One region of the Uliginosibacterium sangjuense genome, then DNA from elsewhere that is predicted to be linked to it. Evidence: predicted binding sites of a transcription regulator. Region 1 holds the regulator's gene; each other region holds the start of a gene.

Region 1 (7,269 bases):
AGCCGCCACAGGTCATGCCAGCAACCTTGATTTCGATCTCCTGCATCTCGTCCTCCGACATCCGGGCGTCAACGACGCCCGATTCACCAAATGCCCAGCCAGCCCTGGCCAGGCTCACAGATCAGGCCCTGCCACAAGCGCCCGCCCAACTCCGAGGCATGCAGCAGACCATACACCCCGAAAGCCGCCACCAGCAGACCGCTCCCGATACGCAAGGCGGGATGTCGCGTCATAGCGCGCAGGCGGACCAGCGCCATGCCTGCCAGCAAGAGATTGGGCAAGGTGCCCAGGCCGAAGGCGAGCATCAGAGCCGCACCATGGGCGGCTGAACCGCTCACCAGAGCAGCGCTCAGTACGCTATAGGTCAGCCCACACGGAATCAGCCCCCACAACAGTCCCACCGGATAGGCCGCAGGCCAGCGTCGGACGGGCAACAGCCCTTTGCCCAGCGGCTGAATCCGCCGCCACACCGCGTGACCAAGCCGCTCCAGGGGTTGCAGCAAGCGGGTGATGCCGCACAGGTACAGGCCTAAAGCCACCAGCATCGCATTGGCCAGCACGTAGAGCGAGATCTGCACCGGCAGCCAGTCGTTGAACAGAAGGCTGGCCGACCCCAGTGCGCCGACGACGCCGCCCGTCACCAGATAAGTCGTGATGCGCCCGAGGTTGTAGGCCAGATGCACCGCCAGCCCTGCGCCCCCCCGGCCGGGTTGCGGCCCGCTCAGCGCGCTGACGATGCCGCCACACATGCCCACGCAGTGCACGCCCCCCAGCAAACCGATCAGGAATACGGCGAAATAACCGGTCTCAGGCATAACACGCATGACGCAGACAAAGGAGCGTCATGGTAGCAGGCAGGCTGTGCCGACTCAGATCACCCTGGAGTAACGGCGCTGCGCCCGATCAGCCCGCAAGTGATGATCGAACACCATGGCGACTGCCCGCACCAACAGACGCCCGGCGTCGGTGACGGTGATGAAGTCATCTTCAAAAGTCACCAGGCCAGCTCGCTCCAAAGCGCGCAATTCTTCCAACTCAGCCGCGAACTCGTGGCGGAAATTGATGTTGAAGCCCTGTTCGATGGCCTCCATCGACAGCTCGAAATGGCACATCAGCGACTGGATGATGGCGTGTCGCATCAAGTCTTCGGCACTGAGGACCCAGCCACGCATGACCGGCAGGTCGCCGCGGTCAATGGCCGCGTAGTACGGTTCGGTGTCCTTCTCGTTCTGCACATAGGCGCCGCCGACACGACCGATCGCCGACACGCCAAAGGCCAGCATGTCGCATTCAGCATGGGTGGAATAGCCCTGGAAGTTGCGATGCAGCCAGCCGCGGCGCTGCGCCTCGGCCAGTTCGTCATCGGGACGGGCAAAATGGTCCATCCCGATGTAGACGTAGCCCTCGGCCGACAGGCGCTCCAGCGCACGGGCGAAAATCGCCAGCTTGTCATCCGGCGTGGGCAGGTCTTCGGCCGCGATACGGCGCTGCGGCATGAAGCGGGTCGGCAGATGGGCGTAGCTGTACAGGGCCAGGCGATCCGGCCGCAGGGCCAGCACCCGATCCAGCGTCTGCTCGAAGCGCGCCACGGTCTGGAACGGCAGTCCATAGATCAGATCCAGGCTGATCGAGCGGAAGCCATGGGCACGCGCGCCTTCGATCACGCCGCGTGTTTCGTCTTCAGACTGCAGGCGATTGACTGCCTTCTGCACCACCGGGTCGAAATCCTGGACGCCGACGCTCATGCGATTGAAGCCCAGTTCAGCCAGCAATCTGACCTGATCTTCGCCGACCTTGCGTGGATCAACCTCGATCGAGAACTCGCCACCCGGCTTGAGTTGGAAGCGTTCACGGATCGCACCGACCAGGCGCCGCATCTCGGCTTCGTTGAGGAAAGTGGGCGTTCCACCACCCCAATGCATCTGCACCACCTGACGCGGACCGGACAGATGCTGCAACTGCATATCCATCTCGCGCACAAGGTAATCGATGTACCTTCCCGACAGCGTGCGATCCTTTGTCACGATTTTGTTGCAGGCACAGTAGTAGCAAACTGTGTTGCAAAACGGGATGTGGAAATATAATGAGAGCGGTCTTTCGATCCCCCCGCTTGCGCGGGCGGCCAGACGCTGCTCGAAAGCGGTAGCATCGAAGGCATCCGTGAAGCGGTCTGCCGTCGGGTAGGACGTATAGCGCGGTCCCGGAATGTCAAACTTTCGGATCAGTTCCGGGTCGAAGACGATGGACTGTCTCATGTTCTCTCTGAATTTTCTCTGGGGACTGTGACAATCGCAGATCGAGCCGTTATTTTGCTTGATAGCGATCAACCTGCAGAAAAGGCCCGAAGTGGATCAAAAAGTCAGCACACCCCTCACCCCGAACAACCTGCGGGTCGCCTGCGCACAGTGCAATCTGCGCGAGCTGTGCCTGGCAGTCGGCCTGGAAGACCAGGACCTGCACAAACTGGACGCCCTGGTGGCCCGCCGCAAGATCAAGCGCGGCCAGCAGCTCTACCGTGCGGGCGATCCCTTCGAGGCGATCTATGCGATCCGCGTCGGCTTCTTCAAGACCGACATCCTGACCGAGGAGGGCCTGGAGCAGGTGACCGGCTTCCACATGGCAGGCGAGATCTTGGGCATGGACGGCATCAGCACCGACACACATGTGTGCAATGCCACCGCGCTGGAGGACTGCGAAGTCTGCGTGATGCCTTACGACCAGTTGGAAGTGCTGTCGCGCGAGATCCGCTCACTGCAGCACCAGTTCCACAAATTCATGAGCCGCGAGATCGTGCGCGACCAGAGCCTGATGATCCTGCTCGGCTCGATGCGCGCGGAAGAACGTATCGCGGCCTTCCTGCTGAACCTGTCGCAGCGCATGAAGCAGCGCGGATACTCGGCCTCTGAGTTCCATCTGCGCATGACACGCGAGGAAATCGGCTCTTACTTGGGCCTGAAGCTGGAGACAGTCAGCCGCGCGTTCTCCAAGTTCCACGACGAAGGCCTCATTGGCGTGCAGCAAAAGTACATCCGCATCCTAGACAACGATGGCTTGCGTGCCCTGCTGAACCACACGACCTGCTGAGCCCCGCCAGCCAGGAAGAAAAAGGCCCGCCTGCGCGGGCCTTTTTCTTGGGTGCCGATCCGCTTAGATCGCTTCAGCCTCCATCTTGATGGCCCCACAGGGACACTCGGCCGCACAGACACCGCAGCCCTTGCAGTACTCATAGTTGAACTCGAACTTCTCGCCCGGGCCCAGCTTGATGACTGCATTGTCGGGACAGACGCCGTAGCAGTTGTCGCACTCGAAGCAGTTGCCGCAAGACAGGCAGCGGCGCGCCTCGAACAGCGCATTGCTCTCGTCCAGCCCCCCCTGCACCTCGTCGAAAGTGCTCTGGCGGCGGATGATGTCGAGCATCGGGCGCACGGTCTTCGGCGCGTCCGTGTAGTACCAGGGATTGAGCTTGTCGAAGGTGGCCAGCTCATTCTTCGGCGGCTTCACGTACTCGGTCCCACGCAGCCAGGCGTCGATATGCCGTGCCGCATGCTTGCCGTGGCCGACGCCAACCGTAACCGTGCGCTCGGAGGGCACCATGTCGCCCCCGGCGAAAACGCCGGCGTAGCCTGTCATCATGTTAGGGGCGACTTCGACCACGCCGTCCTTGAAGCTGAGGTTCGGCACGCCGTCGAGCAGACCCAGATCCACATCCTGGCCCAGGGCCAGCACCACGGAATCGGCTTCCAGCGTATCGAACTCGCCTGTCGGCACGGGCTTGCCCTGCTCGTCCAGCACCATCTTCTCGACCGTGATCGCGCCGCCATCACCGACCTGCTTGATGGTCGACAGCCAGCGCATCATGACGCCTTCCTGCAAAGCCTCCTCGACCTCGAAGTCGTGCGCCGGCATCTTGTCGCGCGTGCGGCGATACACGATGATCGCCTCCTCCGCCCCCAGGCGCTTGGCGGTGCGCGCCACGTCGATGGCGGTGTTGCCGCCGCCATACACGACCACGCGCCGGCCCAGCATCGGCTTCTCTTCACCTTCCATGCTGCGTAGAACCGCAACGGCATCGAGGATCTTGGCGGATTCCGCCGCCGGAATCGCGGTGCGCTTGGCAATGTGCGCGCCAACGGCCAGGAAGGCGGCATCGAACTTGCCTTCCTTCATCGCGTCGAGCAGGTTGTCGACCTTGGTGTTCAAGCGCAGCTCGACGCCCATGTCGAGAATGCGCTGCACCTCGGCGTCCAGCACTTCGCGCGGCAGGCGGTACTTCGGGATGCCGAAGCGCATCATGCCGCCCGCCAAGGGGCCTGCCTCGAAGATGACGACCTGGTGGCCCAGGCGGCGCAGGTGGTAGGCGGCGGACAAGCCAGAGGGGCCGGCACCGACGACCATCACCCGCTTGCCGGATTCCTGTGCCGGCGCATCGAACTTCCAGCCCAGCTTGATGGCCTCGTCACCGAGGAAGCGTTCGACCGAGTTGATGCCCACGGCCGCGTCGAGCTTGCCGCGATTGCAGGCACCCTCGCAGGGGTGATAGCACACGCGGCCCATGACGGCCGGCAGCGGATTGTCCTGCACCAGGGTCTTCCAGGCCTGCTCGTAGTCGCCGCTTTCGGCGTGGTAGAGCCAGCCCTGGGTGTTTTCACCAGCCGGGCAGGCGTTGTTGCAGGGGGGCATGCGCTGCAGGTAGAGCGGGCGATGGGTACGCCAGGTGCCCGTCTTGTTGACCAGCGAACTGCCTACGTCCAGCGTGATCGCAAAGGGTTTGTTCATCGTTGTTCCTCCCTCACACCGGCTCAGCGCCGAAGTAGCCGTAGTGCTTGGCATAGGGTTCATCGGTCAGGCCGAACTTGGCGATGTTGCGATCAGCCACGGCCTGGAAGCGGGCGATCACGTCCAGCGCGGGGTTCTTGCCGAACAGGTGGGCGAAGCGCTTTTGCGGCTTGAGGTATTCCTCCACCGGCAGCTTCTGGCGGATCTTCGACACGCCGCTGACTTCGCCGTACTCGGCCTCGAACACCGGGAACAAGCCGGTTTCCTTGGCCAGACGCGCCAGTCGGATGGTGTCGTGCGACGCGGCTCCCCAGCCCAGCGGACAGGGCACGAAGATGTGGATGTAGCGCGCGCCGCGCATGCTCATCGCCTTCTGGACCTTGTACTCGAGGTCGCGCAGGTCGGCCACGGTGGCAGTCGCCACATAAGGGATGCCGTGCGCCATGGCGATCAGCGGCACGTTCTTGCCCTGACCCCACTCGTTGCCCGGATGCTCGCCCACCGGCATGGTGGTCGCGGTGCGGGCCGAGGGCGGCGTGGCCGAGGAACGCTGCACGCCGGTGTTCATATAGGCCTGGTTGTCGTAGCAGATGTACAGCACATCATCATTCCGCTCGAACATGCCGGACAGCGGACCGAAGCCGATGTCGGTGGTGCCGCCGTCACCGCCCTGGGCGATCACGCGCACTTCGGCCTGGGCCTTGCCTTCCTTGCGGGCACGCACCTTGTAGGCTGCGGCGACGCCGGTCGCGACCGCTGCCGCGTTGCCGAACAGCGAGTGGATCCAGGGAATCTGCCAGGAGGTTTCCGGATAGGGCGTGGAGAACACTTCGAGGCAACCGGTGGCGTTGACGGCCACCATCTGGTTGTTGGTCGCACGCATGACCGCGTCGATCGCGTAGCGCGCACCGAGCGCCTCGCCACAGCCCTGACAGGCGCGGTGGCCGGAATTCAGCGAGTTGGTGCGGTGCATGTCGGCCTGCACCGAGCGTTGCTCGGGCGGCAGCAGGCGGTTGCCGACGGTGAAGGTGCCGGTCTGATAGAACTTGATGGATTGCAGTGCCATGTGTGTTCTCCTCAGGCGACGCGCTGGCCGGTCGGGCCAGTGGCGATACCCACGTCGCGCAGGATGTTCTCGGCGATGGGACCGGAACGGCGCGAGGAACGCTCGCGGTCCAGCTCCTTGTTGACGATGTTCCAGTCCAGATCCAGGAAGTGCAGCGACTCGAGCTGGTCGTGCATGGCTTGGCGGAACACGCGGTGCAGCGAGCTGCGCGTGATCGGACGACCACCAAGGCCGGCAACCACGGTGTAGACCTTGGTATCCAGGCCATCCAGCGCGAGGCGCACGTCGGTGGCGACGATGCCACCGATGCCCACGGCCAGGCTCTTCTCCAGCACCACGATGCGGTGGGCATGACCCAGCGCACGGCGGATCGCGTTGATCGGGAAGGGGCGGAAGCTGCTGATGCCCAGCACACCGATCTTGATGCCATCGGCACGCATCTCGTCGACCGTGTCCTTGATCGTGCCCAGCACCGAGCCGAGTGCGACCACGATGGTGTCGGCGTCCTCGATGCGGTACGGACGGATCAGGCCACCGGACTCGCGCCCGAAGATGTCCTTGAACTCGGCCGCGATCTTGGGGATCAGTTCCAGCGCCTGCATCTGCTTGGCATGCGCGAGGTAGCGCACTTCCGAGAAGGCATCCGGCCCCACCATGGCACCGATGGATACCGGGTTGGCCGGGTCCAGCACTTGGCGCGGCACATAGGGCGGCAGGAAGGCATCGACCTGCTCCTGCGTCGGGATGTCGACACGCTCATAGGCGTGGGTGAGGATGAAACCATCCATGCACACCATCACCGGCAGCGACAGCTCCTCGGCCAGCTTGAAGGCCTGGATGTGCAGATCGGCCGCTTCCTGGTTGGTCTCGGCGAACACCTGGATCCAGCCGCAATCGCGCTGGCTCATGGAGTCCGTATGGTCGTTCCAGATGTTGATCGGCGCACCGATGGCGCGGTTGGCCACCGTCATGACGATGGGCAGGCCCAGGCCGGACGCGTTGTAGACCGCCTCGGCCATGAACAGCAGGCCTTGCGAGGCGGTCGCAGTGTAGGTGCGGGCGCCGGCCGCCGAGGAGCCGATGCAGGCCGACATGGCAGCGAACTCGGACTCGACGTTGATGAACTCGCAATCCTGGATGTCACCGGCCTTCACCATCTCACCCAGACCTTCCACGATATGGGTCTGCGGTGAGATCGGGTAGGCACAGATAACTTCCGGACGGGCCAGGCCGACCGCTTCGGCGATGGCGTGTGAGCCTTCGGTCTGCTTAAGCATGGGTGGCCTCCTTCTGTTCGGCGCGGGCGAGCTGATAGGCCTCGGTCGCCGCGGCGATGTTGGCCTCGGCGATGCGGCCACTGAATTTGTCGCGGATCGCTGCAGTCACCGAATCCAGCGAGATCAGGCCGGAAGCGGCGGCGAAGGCGC
Region 2 (7,269 bases), 2.0 Mb from region 1:
TCGGTCAGCGGCACGATTCCGAACAACTTGCTGGAGGCCAGATTGCCCTTGGCGAACCACCAGCCGAACCAGGGGCCAAGCAGGAACAGCATCATCACGGCGACCTGGGACAGGCGTCGCAACAGCAGCCACTTGTGCGCGGCCAGCCAGCCCTTGGCGAGGATGGCTTCGTGACCGGGGCGCAAAGACTCAGCCATGGCCGCCCCCTCTCTCTCCGTCGTCCCTGCTCAGGCAGGGACCCAGCGACTTTGCTTTTTCGGTCGTGCCTGCCGGTTCGTGCAAAAGACACTGGGTCCCTGCCTGCGCAGGGACGACACGGTGAGTGACCAGGGGAAGCCCCCTCATCATGGCTGCGCCTCCGGCGCCGACATTTCATCCAGCCCGCGCACCGGCAGCTTGATCTGCTCGCCGATCAGCGAACCGCCAGCCTTGTCCTTCTCTTCCCAGCCCTTGCGGTAGTGCTCGGCTGGCGCGCCCTGGGCGAGCTTGCGCGGCAACACCTTGATCGCCGGCTCGGGCAGCACACAGGATTTCTCGCATTTGCCGCAGCCGGTGCAGGCGTCCGAGTGCACGGTGGGCAGTAGCAAGGCGTGCCGCGTGGTGATCTGGCCCGGCGCCAGCTCGGCCCCCTCTGCCCGCCCGCTCGGCCCGCTCTCTTCGCGCGGATTGCGGAAGAATTCCAGCGTGATGGCCTTGTCGATGACCGGACACACGCGATAGCACACATCGCAGCGCAGTCCGAGGAAGTTGAGGCAGTGCTCCTGGTCGATCAGCACCGCGAGCCCCATGCGCGATTCGGTGATGTCGGTCAGCCCATGGTCCAGCGCGCCGGTGGGGCAGGCCTTCACGCACGGAATGTCCTCGCACATCTCGCAGGGCACTTCACGCGCCTCGAAGTAAGGCGTGCCGGCCACCACGCCGCTGCCCAGCACGCCCAGCTTGAGGGTGTCCCAGGGACAGTCGCGCACGCACAGGCCGCAGCGCACGCAGGCGCCGAGGAAGGCGTCTTCCGCCAGCGCACCGGGCGGGCGGATGGCCTGCGCCGGCCGCGCCTTGGCCGACTCGGCGTAAAGCCCGACGCCCCCCGCCACCGCGCAGGCGCCACCGAGGGCGGCCGCACTGTTGGCGAGGAAGTTGCGTCTGGACGGACTGGGTGCGCGTTCGCTCATGGCGAGCTCTGCGGGGGCAGGCACTCAGGCACCAGGCTGCGGCACCACCCTTCCCCCTTCTCCTGTCACGCCTTCAGAACCTTGACCGCGCACTTCTTGAAGTCGGTCTCCTTGGAGATCGGACAGGTCGCGTCCAGCGTGAGCTTGTTGACCAGGCGCCCCTCGTCGAAGAAGGGCACGAAGATCAGGCCCACCGGCGGCTTGTTGCGGCCGCGCGTTTCGACGCGCGCGGTGATCTCGCCGCGCCGCGAGGCGACCTTGATCAGCATGCCGCGCTGCAGGTGGCGCTTCTTGGCGTCGTCCGGATGCATGAATACCACCGCCTCCGGCACCGACTTGTGCAACTCGGCCACGCGCCGCGTCATGCTGCCGGTATGCCAGTGCTCCAGCACGCGACCGGTGCACAGCCACAGGTCGTACTCCTTGTCCGGCATCTCGGGCGGGTCCTGGTAGGGCAGCGCGAAGATGACCGCCTTGCCGTCCTTGTGCCCATAGAACTTCACCCCTTCGCCCTTCTTGACGTAGGGGTCGTAGCCTTCGCGGAAGCGCCACAGCGTCTCCTTGCCATCCACCACCGGCCAGCGCAGTCCGCGCGCCTTGTGATAGACCTCGAAGGCCGCCAGGTCGTGGCCGTGGCCGCGGCCGAAGATCGCGTACTCCTCGAACAGCCCCTTCTGCAGGTAGAAGCCAAAGGCCTTCGACTCGTCGTTCATGTAGCCGTCGATGGCGTGCGCATTGACCTTGGCAACATCGGCCAGCGGGTACTTGTTGACCACCTTGTTGGCGTACAGCACGTCGTACAGCGTCTTGCCCTTGTACTCCGGCTTCTTGGCCAGCAGTTCGGCCGGCCACACTTCTTCCATCTTGAAACGCTTGGAGAACTCGACGTACTGCCACAGGTCCGAACGCGCATCGCCCGGTGCCTTGACCTGCTGGCGCCAGAACTGGGTGCGCCGCTCGGCATTGCCGAAGGCCCCTTCCTTCTCGGTCCACATCGCGGAAGGCAGGATCAGGTCGGCGGCCAGCGCCGACACCGTGGGGTAGACATCCGACACCACCACGAAGGCGGCCGGGTTGCGCCAGCCCGGGTAAATCTCGCCGTTCACGTTGGGCCCGGCCTGCATGTTGTTGGTGGTGCTGGTCCAGTAGCACTTGACCTTGCCATCCTTCAGCGCGCGGCTCTGCGCCACCGCGTGCAGACCGATGTTGGCCGGCAGCGTGCCCTCGGGCAGTTGCCAGATTTCCTCGGTGTGCTTGCGATGTTCGGGATTGGTCACGACCATGTCGGCCGGCAGGCGGTGGGCGAAGGTGCCCACTTCGCGCGCGGTGCCACAGGCGCTGGGCTGACCGGTCAGCGAGAAGGGGCTGTTGCCAGGTTCGCTGATCTTGCCGGTCAAGAGGTGAACGTTGTAGATCATGTTGTTCACCCAGGTGCCGCGCGTGTGCTGGTTGAAACCCATGGTCCAGAAGGAGACGACCTTCTTCTTCGGGTCGGCATACAGCTCGGCCATCTTCTTCAGGCGCTCGGCAGGGACGCCAGAGAGCTTGGCGGTTTTTTCCAGCGTGTACTCGGAGACGTACTTGGCGAACTCCTCGAAGCTCATCGGCGTGGACTTGCCGGTGTCGCCCTTGGGCTTGCCGTCGGCGCCCGGATAGCCGTTGTTGCTGGCGTTCTTCTCCAGGTCATGCGTGGGGCGCAGGCCGAAGCCGATGTCGGTCTCGCCCTTCTTGAAGTTCACATGCTTGGCGACGAAGTCCTTGTTGACCTTGCCACTCTGGATGATGTGATTGCAGATGTAGTTCAGGATCGCCAGGTCGGTGTTCGGCACGAACACCATGCCGTTGTCGGCAAGGTCGAAGCTGCGATGCTCGAAGGTCGACAACACATGCACCTGGCATCCCGGGTGCGACAGGCGGCGGTCGGTCACGCGGCTCCACAGCACCGGGTGCATCTCGGCCATGTTGGAGCCCCACAGCACGAAGGCATCGGTCGCCTCGATGTCGTCGTAGCAGCCCATCGGCTCGTCGATGCCGAAAGTGCGCATGAAGCCGGCCACGGCCGAAGCCATGCAGTGACGTGCGTTGGGGTCGAGGTTGTTGGTGCGAAAGCCGGCCTTGTACAGCTTGGCCGCGGCATAGCCTTCCCAGATGGTCCATTGACCCGAACCGAACATGGCCAGTGAGTTGGGGCCGCTCTCCTTGAGCGCCGCCTTCCACTTCTCGGCCATGATGTCGAAGGCCTTGTCCCAGGAGATCGGCGCGAACTCGCCGTTCTTGTCGTACTGGCCGTTCTTCATGCGCAGCAGCGGCTGCGTGAGGCGGTCAGCGCCGTACATGATCTTCGACAGGAAGTAGCCCTTGATGCAGTTGAGCCCGCGATTGACCGGCGCATCCGGGTCGCCCTGGGTGGCCACCACGCGGCCGTTCTGCACCCCGACCAGCACCGAGCAGCCGGTGCCGCAGAAGCGGCAGGGCGCCTTGTCCCAGCGCACCTCGTTCGGATTGCCCGCCGCTGCGCCGGCTGGCTTGTCGGCGGCGAGCGCCACGACCGGCGCGCCACTGGCGGTGGCGACGGCGGCCGCTACGGCCTGGCTCTTGATGAAGTCGCGTCGTGACATGCTCATGCTCTGCTCTCCTCGCGGCGTGAACGACTGAAGGCCGCGGCCAGTTCGGGCGCGGTCGTCTCTTCGTCGGTGTATTCGTAGGCCAGGGTGACGCCCAGCACCTTGGGGGCGGTGGACACGGCCAGGATGGAATCGCTGACGGCATAGCCCTCGCCGTCTTCGATCGTGAGGATCAGGCGGCCGCCGTCCTCGGTCGCGCCATGCAACTCGACGCCAGGAATCGCCGCCAGCGTTCGGCTGACGATCTCACGCTCCTCCGGCTTGATGCGGACCAGCAGACTGGTGACCTTCATGCCCCCTCCTTTTTGTGCACCATGTTGGTCAAGCTTAGACGCCAGGCCCGCCCCAATAAAGGACAGCCAGCCTATCCATGCACCAACCCTGTGCTCGTCATGGGATTGGACTTTCCAGACCCCTTCGCCGGCCTTGATTCGAATCAAGTTACGCAAATGACATGGCCGCACCAAAGCGGAGCCTGCGTCAGATCAAGCGCAAGGGGCCGCCTGAGCGCCGCCGCGCACCGCATCTGATGCGTGCGGCCCGCCGCCCAAGCGCCCCGGCGACACAAGCAGGCCTTCGTATGTTTAAATGCGAACCATTCTTATTGCTAAAGTTGTAGGGCTCCCCCCTCTTTCCGTCTGCCGAATGGATGTCCCGTGCTGGAGCGTTATCACCGCGAGTTGCTGAGCTTCCTGAGCCGCCAGGTCAATGACCGCGAGCTGGCGGCCGACCTCACCCAGGAGAGCTTCCTGCGCGTGCTCAGCGCACAGGGCAGCGGGCAGGCGATCCTCGACCTGCGCGCCCTGCTCTACCGCACCGCGCGCAACCTCGTCGTCGACCAGTACCGGCGCGACGCAGTGCGCCAGCACGAGGCCCTGGATGCGGTGCCGGAAGCACAACACCCCCCGGCGCCCAGTCATCTGCAACCGGAGGAAGCACTGGCCGCACAGCAGGTCATCCGAGCCTACGTGGCCGCCATCGAGGCGCTGCCACCGCGCTGCCGCGAGGCCTTCGTGCTGCACGTCTTCGACGAGTTGAGCCAGGCCCAGGTCGCGCAGCGCATGGGCATCTCGGTCAGCATGGTGGAGAAACACGTGGTACGCGGCATGCTGGCCTGCAAGCAGTGCCGGCGCAGTCTGGCCGCTGACGGGCCCACCGACGCCCCGCCATGATCCGCTCTCCCAAGGACTGCCGGACGACAGGTGAGGATGCCTGCGCCCTCGTGCGTCTACCCCACAAGAGCACGCCTGCCATCCCCTCATGAACCTGCGCCCATCCGCCTCTGCCCCGGACATCGACGACGAAGCCCGCGACTTCGAGGCCTTCGCCCAGACCCAGGACCCGCTGGACCTCGCCGCGGCCACCTGGGCGCTGCGCCGGCGCAATGGTCTGGACGCGGTTGGCGAGGCGGAACTGGCGGACTGGCTGCGCGCCGATCCCCGGCATGGCGAGGCGCTGGAGGACATGGCACGCGACCTGGACGAACTGCAGCAGGTGCCGGACGACCAGATCGCCTCGCTGAAAGCCGGCCTGGCCGCGCCGCCGCGCCCGGCCGAGAGCGTGCGCCAGGCGCCCCGCTCACTCGTACGCTGGTGGCAAGGGCTGCAACTGAACTGGCTGCCGCAGGCTGCCCTGGCCGCCACGGTGTGCGTGCTGTGTGGCACGGTCTGGCTGGGCTGGCAGCACTGGCAACAGCAGCCGGTCTTCGCCCAGGCCTACGCGAGCGCGCGCGGCCAGCAGTTGAACGTCGTCCTGCCGGATGCGCCGCAGCAGGGCAGCACCCTGCAGCTCGACACTGCCAGCCGGGCCGAGGTGAGCCTCTACCGCGACCGCCGCGAAGTGCGCCTGAGCGAAGGCCAGGCAATGTTCGTGGTGCACCCGGACGCGAGCCGCCCCTTCCATGTGTGGGCCGGCGGGCTGCGCATCACCGTGGTGGGCACCCGCTTCTCGGTGCGCCACAGCGCGCGCGGGCAGGGTGCCGGGCAGACCGTGGTGGAGGTGGAAGAAGGCCGGGTGCGCGTAGCGCCGGCCCAGCCGGGGCAGGCGACCGTGGAGCTCGTGGCCGGCCAGCGCGTGGCGGCCGACGGACGCGGCGGACTGGGCGCCATTGCCACGCTGTCGCCGGCTGCCGTGGCGCCCTGGCGCAGCGGCCGGGTGAGCTTCGACCAAACACCGTTGGCGGACGCGATCGCCGAGTTCGAGCGCTACGGCCCGACCGGCCTGGTGGTGCGCGACCCGGCGGTGGCTGCGATGCCGGTGGGCGGCAGCTATTCCCTGCAGCAACACCGGCAGTTCGCCCAGGCCCTGCCGCACATGCTGCCGGTACGTCTGGTGCGGCACGACGGCCTGACCGAGGTGGTCGCGCGGGAGGCCGAAAACTAAATAGTAAAAATTCTCATTTGCGATATGAGGATTCAGCGGGGCTGATCCGTCTTCATCGGCAGGAGGGCTTGCGGCGTGGCGCCGGAGCCCGGCAGTCAACCCACCGATGCAGGAGTTTCACCCATGCGCACCGCGCAGCATAAGAAGCGTTTCACCCCTACTCCCCTGGCCCTGGCGGCCGCCCTCAGTGTCGCCCTGGCCGCCGGCCAGGTCGCCCCGGCCCATGCCCAGACGGCCACGCCGGCCGCCGTGTCGATCAACATCCCGGCCCAGGGTCTCGGCCCCGCACTCAACGAACTGGCGCGCCAGGCCAATCTGCAACTGAGCTTCCCGGCCGAGTTGGTGGCCGGCAAGACGGCACCGGCCGTGAGCGGCCAGCTCACCGCGCGCCAGGCGCTCGACCGCCTGCTCGCCGGCAGCGAGCTGGAAGCCAGCCTGGAGGGCAGCGCGGTGCTGGTGAAGAAGGCTGCGCCACGCGCCGCGACCGAGGAGCAGATGCTGCCTGCGGTGGTAGTGACCGGCCTGCGCGACAACCGCGTCTCCAAGGGCGCGACCGGCCTGCCGATGGCGATCAAGGAAACGCCGCAGAGCATCACCACGCTGCAGGCCGAGGAGCTGCGCGACTACGGCGTGACGGGCAGCAACAAGGCGCTGCAGATGGTCACCGGCATCAACGTCGAGCAGTACGAGACCAATCGCGCCACCTTCAACTCGCGCGGCTTCGAGATCCAGCTCACCCAGGTCGACGGCCTGGGCATGACCAATAGCTGGGGCACCGTGGTCGGCCAGCAGGACACCTTCCTGTTCGAGAAGATCGAGGTGATCCGTGGCGCCAACGGTTTGCTGACCGGGGTGGGCAACTCCTCCGGCACCATCAACTACGTGCGCAAGCGCCCGACCAACAAGGATGAAGGCACGGTCGAACTGAAGCTGGGCGCGCACGACATGAAGCGCGCCGCGCTCGACTACAACAAGGTGTTCACCGAAGACGGCTCGGTGGCCGGTCGTTTCGTGGTGGTGCACCAGGACACCGACTCGTGGATCCGCGACCTCAAGGACCGCAACACCTCGCTCTACGGCGTGATCGACAGCCA
Region 3 (7,269 bases), 730 kb from region 1:
ACAAAGTTGGCGTCCGACAGCAGGAGTTGCAGGCCGCCGCCGAACTGCACGTTGAGCACGTAACCGCGGCGCGGACTGATGAGGTTATTGACGTGCCGCCGTGTCCACGACCAGTTGAGCGCCAGCGCGGAGGCACGCGTCGGGTCGCCCTCGTCGGGTTTGTTGCGCTCGGCCTGCGCGGACAGGCCGATGCGCGTCTCGATGTCACCGCGCGGCTTGGTGCGCGCCACGCCAAACAGCACGCGACTGCTGTCGAGGCGTTCGATGTAGCTGTGCTCCACCAGACCGCCCACGCTGTATTGGAGCATGCCTTCCTCGGGCGGCAGGAAGACGTCGGCCGAGGCGGCCTGGCGCTTCTGCTCCAGGCTGAGCCCGCTGTTGAGCTGCAAGGCGCTGCCCCACCAGTTGGCATTGCGGTAGTCGATCTGCCCGCGGAACCCGGTGTTGGTGCTGTAACCCGTGCCCAGGGTCACGCCACGCGGCTTGGCCTCGACCACCAGCACGCGCACGGTGGCGTGCTCAGCATTGGCCGGGTCGGGGTCGATGCTGACGTCGGCGCCGGAGAAGTAAGGCGTGCCCTGCAGGGCCGACTGCAACTGCAACAGGCCTTCCTGGCTATAGGGATCGCCCTCCCGCAAGGTGTTGTAGCGTTCGACCAGGCTGGCCGGATAGTCGGACACGCCGCGAATCTCCAGCTTGCCCAGGCGGAAGGCCGGGCCACTGTCGATCACCACCTGCAGATGCACCTCGGCGGCGGCGGCGTCGACCTCGGCGCGCGAGTCGACCAGGCGTGCCAGCGGGAAGTCGCGCGCGCTCACCCGCCGCAAGGCCTCCTCCTTGGCTTCGGTCCAGTCGGCCTGGCGGAAGGGCTGCCCCTCGGGCAAGTCCCAGGCGCGTTGCCAGCGCGCCATGCGCTGGGCGAAACGAGGGTCTTCGTTGACCGCGCCGGTGAAGCTGAGCTGCACGCTCTTGATCACGGCGCGCGGCCCCGGCGTCACCACCACCTGCACCGGCTCACTGGCGGGGTCGATCTCGACCTGCGGACTGAAATAGCCCTCAACCGCCAGCAGCGCGGGAATGGCCTGGCGCAGGCGGCGCAGCAGACCCAGCCGCGCCACGTCGTCGTCCATCCCCTCGTGGCCAGCCATGTCGGTCGGCAGATGCTGTTGCAACAAGGGCAGTATCTCGGCCGGCGCCTCAAGCCGGAACGGTGCCTGCGCCTGCGCGGGCGCCCCCAGGCTGAAACACAGGACCAGCAGGAAGCGCAACGACGAACGCGGCATCGAGGCGGATCAGCCCTGCCATTCCTCGTGGTAGCGCACCACCCGCTCGACCTCGTTCTTCGAGCCCAGCACCACCGGGATGCGCTGGTGCAGCGAACGCGGCTGCACATCCATCACGCGCTGGCGCCCGGTGGAGGCTGCGCCGCCAGCCTGCTCGACGATGAAGGCCATCGGATTGGCCTCGTAGAGCAGGCGCAAATGGCCGCCGCGCACGCGGTTCTTGGAGTCCAGCGGATACATGAAGATGCCACCGCGCGACAGGATGCGATGCACGTCCGCCACCATGGAGGCCACCCAGCGCATATTGAAATCCTGCTCGCGCGGCCCCTCGGTCCCGGCCTGCAACTCCTCCACATAGCGCTTGATCGGCGGTTCCCAGAAGCGCGCACGCGAAGCATTGATGGCGAACTCCTTGGTGTCGGCGGGAATCCGGATGTCCGGATGGGTCAGGATCCAGGCGCCGAACTCGCGGTCCAGCGTGAAACCATGGCTGCCGCTGCCCACCGTCAGCACCAGCATGGTGGAGGGGCCGTAGATCGCGTAACCCGCCGCCACCTGCGCGGTGCCCGGTTGCAGGAAGGCCGCCACGTTCGGGTTGGGCTCGCCATCCGGACAGGCCAGCACCGAGAAGATGGTGCCGACCGAGACATTGACGTCAATGTTGGAAGAACCGTCCAGCGGGTCGAACACCAACAGGTACTCGCCCATCGGATAGCGGTTCGGGATGGGGAAGACCTCCTCCATCTCCTCCGAGGCCATGGCGGCCAGGTGCCCGCCCCATTCATTGGCCTGCAGCAGCAGTTCGTTGGAGATCACGTCCAGCTTCTTCTGCGCCTCGCCCTGCACGTTGTCGCTGCCGGCCATGCCCAGCACGCCGGCCACCGCGCCCTTGCCGACGTGCACGCTGATCGTCTTGACCGCGCGCGCGACCACCTCGATGAGCAAGCGCAGATTGGCCGGAATCTGCTGGTGCTGGCGTTGTTGTTCGATGAGGAACTGCGTGAGGGTGATGCGGCTCATGGGGAATCCTGTCTGTCATGTTGCTTTGAGGAAGATTATCCCCCGGATTGCAGTGCAGCAAAATCGCCCCGACCAAGGTACGGACAAACCCGTAAGCGGTTCGAGGGGTTAAGATCGCCCCCTCGGTGGGAACCTACGCGACGCCCCCAGGTCTTGAAGAGGCACGCGTTCATCCCGGCGCCCCGCCCGCGGGCCGCACAACCCAAGCAAGCAGCACAACCCATGCAGATAGTCATCGTCGGAGCCGGACTGCTCGGTGTCACCACCGCGTGGTACCTGCGCCAGGCCGGCCACCAAGTGCGCGTCATCGAGCGCCGCGAGGCCCCCGCCCTTGAAGCCAGTTTCGCCAATGGCGGCCAGATTTCCATCTCCCACCCCGAGCCCTGGGCCAACCCCGGCGCGCCTGCCCAGGTGCTGCGCTGGCTCGGGCGCAAAGACGCCCCCCTGCTGTTCCGCCTGCCGGCCGAAGCCGAACGCTGGCGCTGGGGCCTGTCCTTCCTGCGCGAATGCCTGCCCGGACGGAGCCGTCGCAACACCCTGGCGATCGCCCGCCTGGCCGCCTACAGCGCAGAGTCGCTGCGCGCCCTGCGGCACGAGACGGGCCTGCGCTACGACCAGCAGTCGCGTGGCGTGATCCATCTCTATTTCAGCCCGCGCGAACTCAAGCACGGGCGCGCCCAGCACCGCATCCTCAACCGTCTGGGCATCCCCGCCAGCCTGCTCAGCGCAGCCCAATGCGTGGACGCCGAGCCCGCCCTGACCTCACTCGCCGACCGCCTGGTGGGCGGCATGCAGGGGCATGACGATGAGAGCGGCGACGCCCATCGCTTCACCACCGAACTGGCCCGCCTGGCGGCCGAGGCGGGCGTGGAATTCATCTTCAACAGCGAGGTCGAGTCCTTCGAGACCCACGCGGGCCGCATCTCGGCCGTGCATCTGCTCGACAACCATGGCCGGCGCGGCGCATTGGGCGGCGATATCTTCGTGCTGACCGCCGGCGTGTGGTCGCGCGGCCTGGTGCAAGAACTGGGCGAGCGCCTGCCGATCTACCCGGTCAAGGGCTACTCGATCACCGCGCCGGTCCTCGACCCGCGGCGTGCGCCGACCGCCAGCATCACCGACGAGTCGCATCGCATCGTCTGCTCACGCCTGGGCGACCGCCTGCGCGTGGCGGGCACCGCCGAGCTCAATGGTTATGACCAGAGTCTCGACCCGGAGCGCTGCGATGCGCTGGTGCGCTGGCTGGCCGACGCCTTCCCCGGAGCCTGCGACCTGCACCAGGCCGAGCCCTGGGCCGGTCTGCGCCCCGCCACCCCCAGCAACGTGCCGTTGATCGGCCGCAGCCGCCTGCACAACCTGTACTACAACACCGGCCACGGCACCCTGGGCTGGACGCTCTCCTGCGGCTCGGCCCGCGCACTGGCCGACATCATCGACCGCCGCCCGCCGACGCCCCAGTTCCCCTTCCTGCGCGGCGGTCGTGCATGAGCTTCAGCGCGGAGTTCGGCGAATACGTCGCGGAACTCCTCGCCCCGCTGGGCACGGTGCGCCTCAAGCGCATGTTCGGCGGCGGCGGCGTGTATGTGGATGAAGTGTTCGTGGCGGTCATCGCCGACGACATCCTGTACCTCAAGGCCGACGAGCAGAACCGCCCCGAATTCATTACCGCCGGCAGCGAAGCCTTCGTCTACCAGGCCAAGGGCAAGACCGTCACCCTTGGCTTCTGGCGCGCGCCAGACGAAGCCATGGACTCCCCCGCCCTGATGCAGCCCTGGGCACGCAGCGCACTGGCGGCTGCCTTGCGCGCCAAGGCCCCCAAATCACCCAAACCAGCGGCACGGAAAACGGACCGGCGGAAATGAAAACGGGCTCCTCGCGGAGCCCGTTTCGCTTGCGACCTGACCGTCTTACTTCGGCAGATCGGCCAGGTACAACGCCGGTTCGCCTTCGAAGTCGGAGGTGAACAGCACGCGCTTGTCATCCGGCGTGAAGGAAGGGTGCGGGTGGGTGACCTGGCGATCCTCCTTGTACACCTTCCACGAGCTGCTGTGCTTGGCGATCTTCTTGGTGCTCTTGTCCTTGAGGTCAAAGAGGTACAGGAAGGGGTCGTTCTCGTGCTGGTGCGCCGCCGTGTTCGACACGTCCGGCGGCGTATCGCAACCGTCACCGACCAGCAGCGTGCCGTTGTAGTTGGAGTACAGGTGCGAACAGGCCGGCATGGTCAGCAGCGCCTCGTTCTTCAGCGTGATCGGGTCAGCAGAGCATATCCAGCGCTCGACGCTGCCTTCCTTGTAGGACACGTAGATCATCTTCGAGCCGTCCGGCGTGAAGAACTCGTGTGTGCAGCTCTCACCCTTCTCGTGCTCCTTCACGCAACGCACATTGGTCCCGTCTTCATTGACGAACCACATGCGCGCGTCGACCAGGTCGTGCGGGCCTTCGTGGCAGTAGGCCACGGTGTTGTCGTCGAAGGGGCGATACAGCGGGTGGCCCATCCACTTGGCCTGCTCGTAGATCACCGTGCTGGTGCCGGTCGCGATGTCGATCTTCACCAGGCGGCAGCGCGGCTTCTTGTGGAACTGGACGGCGAACTCTTCCCAGGTCTTGAGCGGCAGCAGATCGCCTTCGACCACTTCGATGCCGACCAGCTTGGTGCAGGCCGAGTTGGCCACCCAGGTACCGTAGCCCTTGTAGCCCTGCGGCACCGTGTAGAGGATCTCTTCTTCCAGCGAGTCGAGCGCCACGCGACGCAGCTCGCGCCCGCCCTTCACGTAGTAGAGGTACTTGTCGTCCGGCGACAGGAAGTTGCCAAAGGTGTTGTCGACCTTGCCCTTGCCGTCAGTGAGCTGACGCGCCTGCTGGGTCTCCAGGTCGAGCAGGTAGGCATTCCAGCTGCCGCCATCGAAGAGGCCTCCGAACAACAGCTTCTTGCCGTCGTTGGTGAAGCACTTCTGGTAGAAATAATTGCGGTGACAGGTGACGTCGGTGGGCGTCAGGCGGGTCACGCGCGCTCCGGTGTCGGAGTCTGTGAAATCTTGAAACTTGAGCTGGATGATGTCGCCCTTGGCCATTGTGTTTCTACCTCACGAGTAAGCACTGGAACTGGCGAAGCCCGCCGGGAGCGTTTTCGCCGAGTCCTGCATGTTAACCTAATGGCACTTGCCGGGCGCTTCCGCGACCCGGTTTTCTGCCTGTCATCAATGACTTCCTGTTGCCGCCGGCCCCCTTGGGCGCCGTCGGCTGCGTTTCTTGTGCCGTCTTGGCGCGGTGTTTTTCCGTTTACGGCAGGCGCCGGACCAACTTGATTCAGGGCAAGGCCGGGGTTTTCCCCAGCGCCTAAGCTTCGGAGCCGGTGATCACCCTTCCGATGCGACCCCCGACGGCCGCCCATCCGCCCCAATGAAGAAGCCACAACTGGTTTGCCCGGCAGGCAGCCTGCCTGCGCTGAAGACGGCCGTGGACCACGGTGCCGACGCGGTGTACATGGGCCTCAAGGACGCCACCAACGCGCGCAATTTCGCCGGCCTCAACTTCGACCTCGCGGCCGCCCGCGAAGGCATCCGCTACGCCCAGGCCAAGGGCCGCCAGGTGCTGATGGCCATCAACACCTATGCCCAGGCCGGTGAAGAAGCCCAGTGGCGGCGCGCCGTGGACAGCGCGGCCGATCTTGGGGTCGACGCGGTCATCATGGCCGACCCCGGCCTGCTCGACTACGCCAGCCGCACCCACCCGCAGATGCGCCGCCACCTGTCGGTACAGGGCTCCTGCACCAACTACGAAGCGGTGAATCTGGCTCGCGAGCTGTGGGGCATCGAACGCGCCGTGCTGCCGCGCGTGCTCACCATCGACCAGGTGCGCCACGTCATCGCGCATACCGAGGTCGAGATCGAGGTGTTCGGTTTCGGCAGCCTGTGCGTCATGGTGGAGGGGCGTTGCCTGCTGTCCAGCTATGCCACCGGCGAGTCGCCCAACACCGCCGGCGTGTGCTCGCCGGCCAAGGCGGTGCGCTGGAGCGAGACACCGCGTGGTACCGAGGCGCGTCTGTCCGGCATCCTGATCGACGAGTACGCGAAGGACGAGCCAGCCGGCTACCCGGTGCTGTGCAAGGGGCGCTTCGGCGTCAATGGCGAGACCTATTACGCGCTGGAGGAGCCAACCAGCCTCAACGTGATCGAGGCCCTGCCGCAGCTACTGGAGATCGGCGTGGCTGCCATCAAGGTCGAGGGCCGCCAGCGCAGCCCCGCCTACGTGGCCGAGGTCACCCGCGCGCTGCGCGCTGCCATCGACGCGGCCTGCGCCGACCCTCTGCGGTTCGCCGCCAAACCGGCCTGGATGCAGGCCCTGGGCAAGGTGTCGGAAGGACAGCACGTCACGCTCGGCGCCTACCTGCGTCCCTGGAAATAAGCATGAAACTCAGCCTCGGCCCCCTGCTCTACTTCTGGCCACGCGAACAAGCGCTGGCCTTCTATGAATCGGTCGCCGCCTGGCCGGTCGATACCGTCTATCTCGGCGAGGTCGTGTGCAGCCGCCGCCAGCAACTGCGCCTGGACGACTGGCTGGGCATCGCGCGCCGCCTCGCCGACACCGGCAAGGAGGTGGTGCTGTCCTGCCAGGCCCTGCTGGAGAGCGAGAGCGAGCTGAAGACGCTGCGCCGGGTGACCGGCAACGGCGAGTTCCTGGTCGAAGCAAACGACCTCGGCGCGGTGCACCTGCTGCGCGGCCAGCGCTGGGTCGCTGGCCCACACCTGAACACCTACAACGCGACGACACTGGGGCTGTACGCCTCGCTGGGCGCGGTGCGCTGGATTCCGCCGGTGGAGATGTCAGGCGAGCGCCTGGGTACGGTGCTGGCCGGTCTGTCCGAGATTTGCCCTCTCCCTCACCCCCTGTCCCGCGAGGCGGGCGAGGACTCCCCCCTCCCCCAGCCCCTCTCCCACAAGGCGGGCGAGGGGAGCATAGAGCGCTG

The links. Region 1 encodes FNR, which switches genes on or off when oxygen is low (the NO sensors DNR and NnrR bind a similar motif). Its sites were predicted from a motif close to TTGANCTAGNTCAA; they were not measured.
Region 2: NMB43_RS17695 (chaperone NapD) is a predicted target of FNR. The motif match lies at 4,220-4,233, and genes of this name have one in related genera.
Region 3: ubiU (ubiquinone anaerobic biosynthesis protein UbiU) is a predicted target of FNR. The motif match lies at 5,605-5,618, and genes of this name have one in related genera.

The regions. Positions count from the first base shown of each region.
Region 1 covers NZ_CP101132.1:1,339,337-1,346,605, reverse strand. Annotated here, with positions in the region: gene NMB43_RS06165 (heavy-metal-associated domain-containing protein) at 1-46, opposite strand, end outside; gene NMB43_RS06160 (sulfite exporter TauE/SafE family protein) at 84-815, opposite strand; gene hemN (oxygen-independent coproporphyrinogen III oxidase) at 870-2,255, opposite strand; gene fnr (fumarate/nitrate reduction transcriptional regulator Fnr) at 2,347-3,084, shown strand; gene NMB43_RS06145 (NAD(P)-binding protein) at 3,148-4,776, opposite strand; gene NMB43_RS06140 (thiamine pyrophosphate-dependent enzyme) at 4,790-5,842, opposite strand; gene NMB43_RS06135 (transketolase C-terminal domain-containing protein) at 5,854-7,119, opposite strand; gene NMB43_RS06130 (2-oxoacid:acceptor oxidoreductase family protein) at 7,112-7,269, opposite strand, start outside.
Region 2 covers NZ_CP101132.1:3,840,910-3,848,178, forward strand. Annotated here, with positions in the region: gene napH (quinol dehydrogenase ferredoxin subunit NapH) at 1-197, opposite strand, end outside; gene NMB43_RS17685 (ferredoxin-type protein NapG) at 345-1,169, opposite strand; gene napA (nitrate reductase catalytic subunit NapA) at 1,235-3,793, opposite strand; gene NMB43_RS17695 (chaperone NapD) at 3,790-4,086, opposite strand; gene NMB43_RS17700 (RNA polymerase sigma factor) at 4,450-4,965, shown strand; gene NMB43_RS17705 (FecR family protein) at 5,054-6,175, shown strand; gene NMB43_RS17710 (TonB-dependent siderophore receptor) at 6,299-7,269, shown strand, end outside.
Region 3 covers NZ_CP101132.1:611,373-618,641, reverse strand. Annotated here, with positions in the region: gene NMB43_RS02775 (autotransporter assembly complex protein TamA) at 1-1,283, opposite strand, end outside; gene NMB43_RS02770 (class 1 fructose-bisphosphatase) at 1,293-2,303, opposite strand; gene NMB43_RS02765 (D-amino acid dehydrogenase) at 2,526-3,791, shown strand; gene NMB43_RS02760 (TfoX/Sxy family protein) at 3,788-4,165, shown strand; gene NMB43_RS02755 (oligogalacturonate lyase family protein) at 4,211-5,374, opposite strand; gene ubiU (ubiquinone anaerobic biosynthesis protein UbiU) at 5,703-6,707, shown strand; gene NMB43_RS02745 (U32 family peptidase) at 6,710-7,269, shown strand, end outside.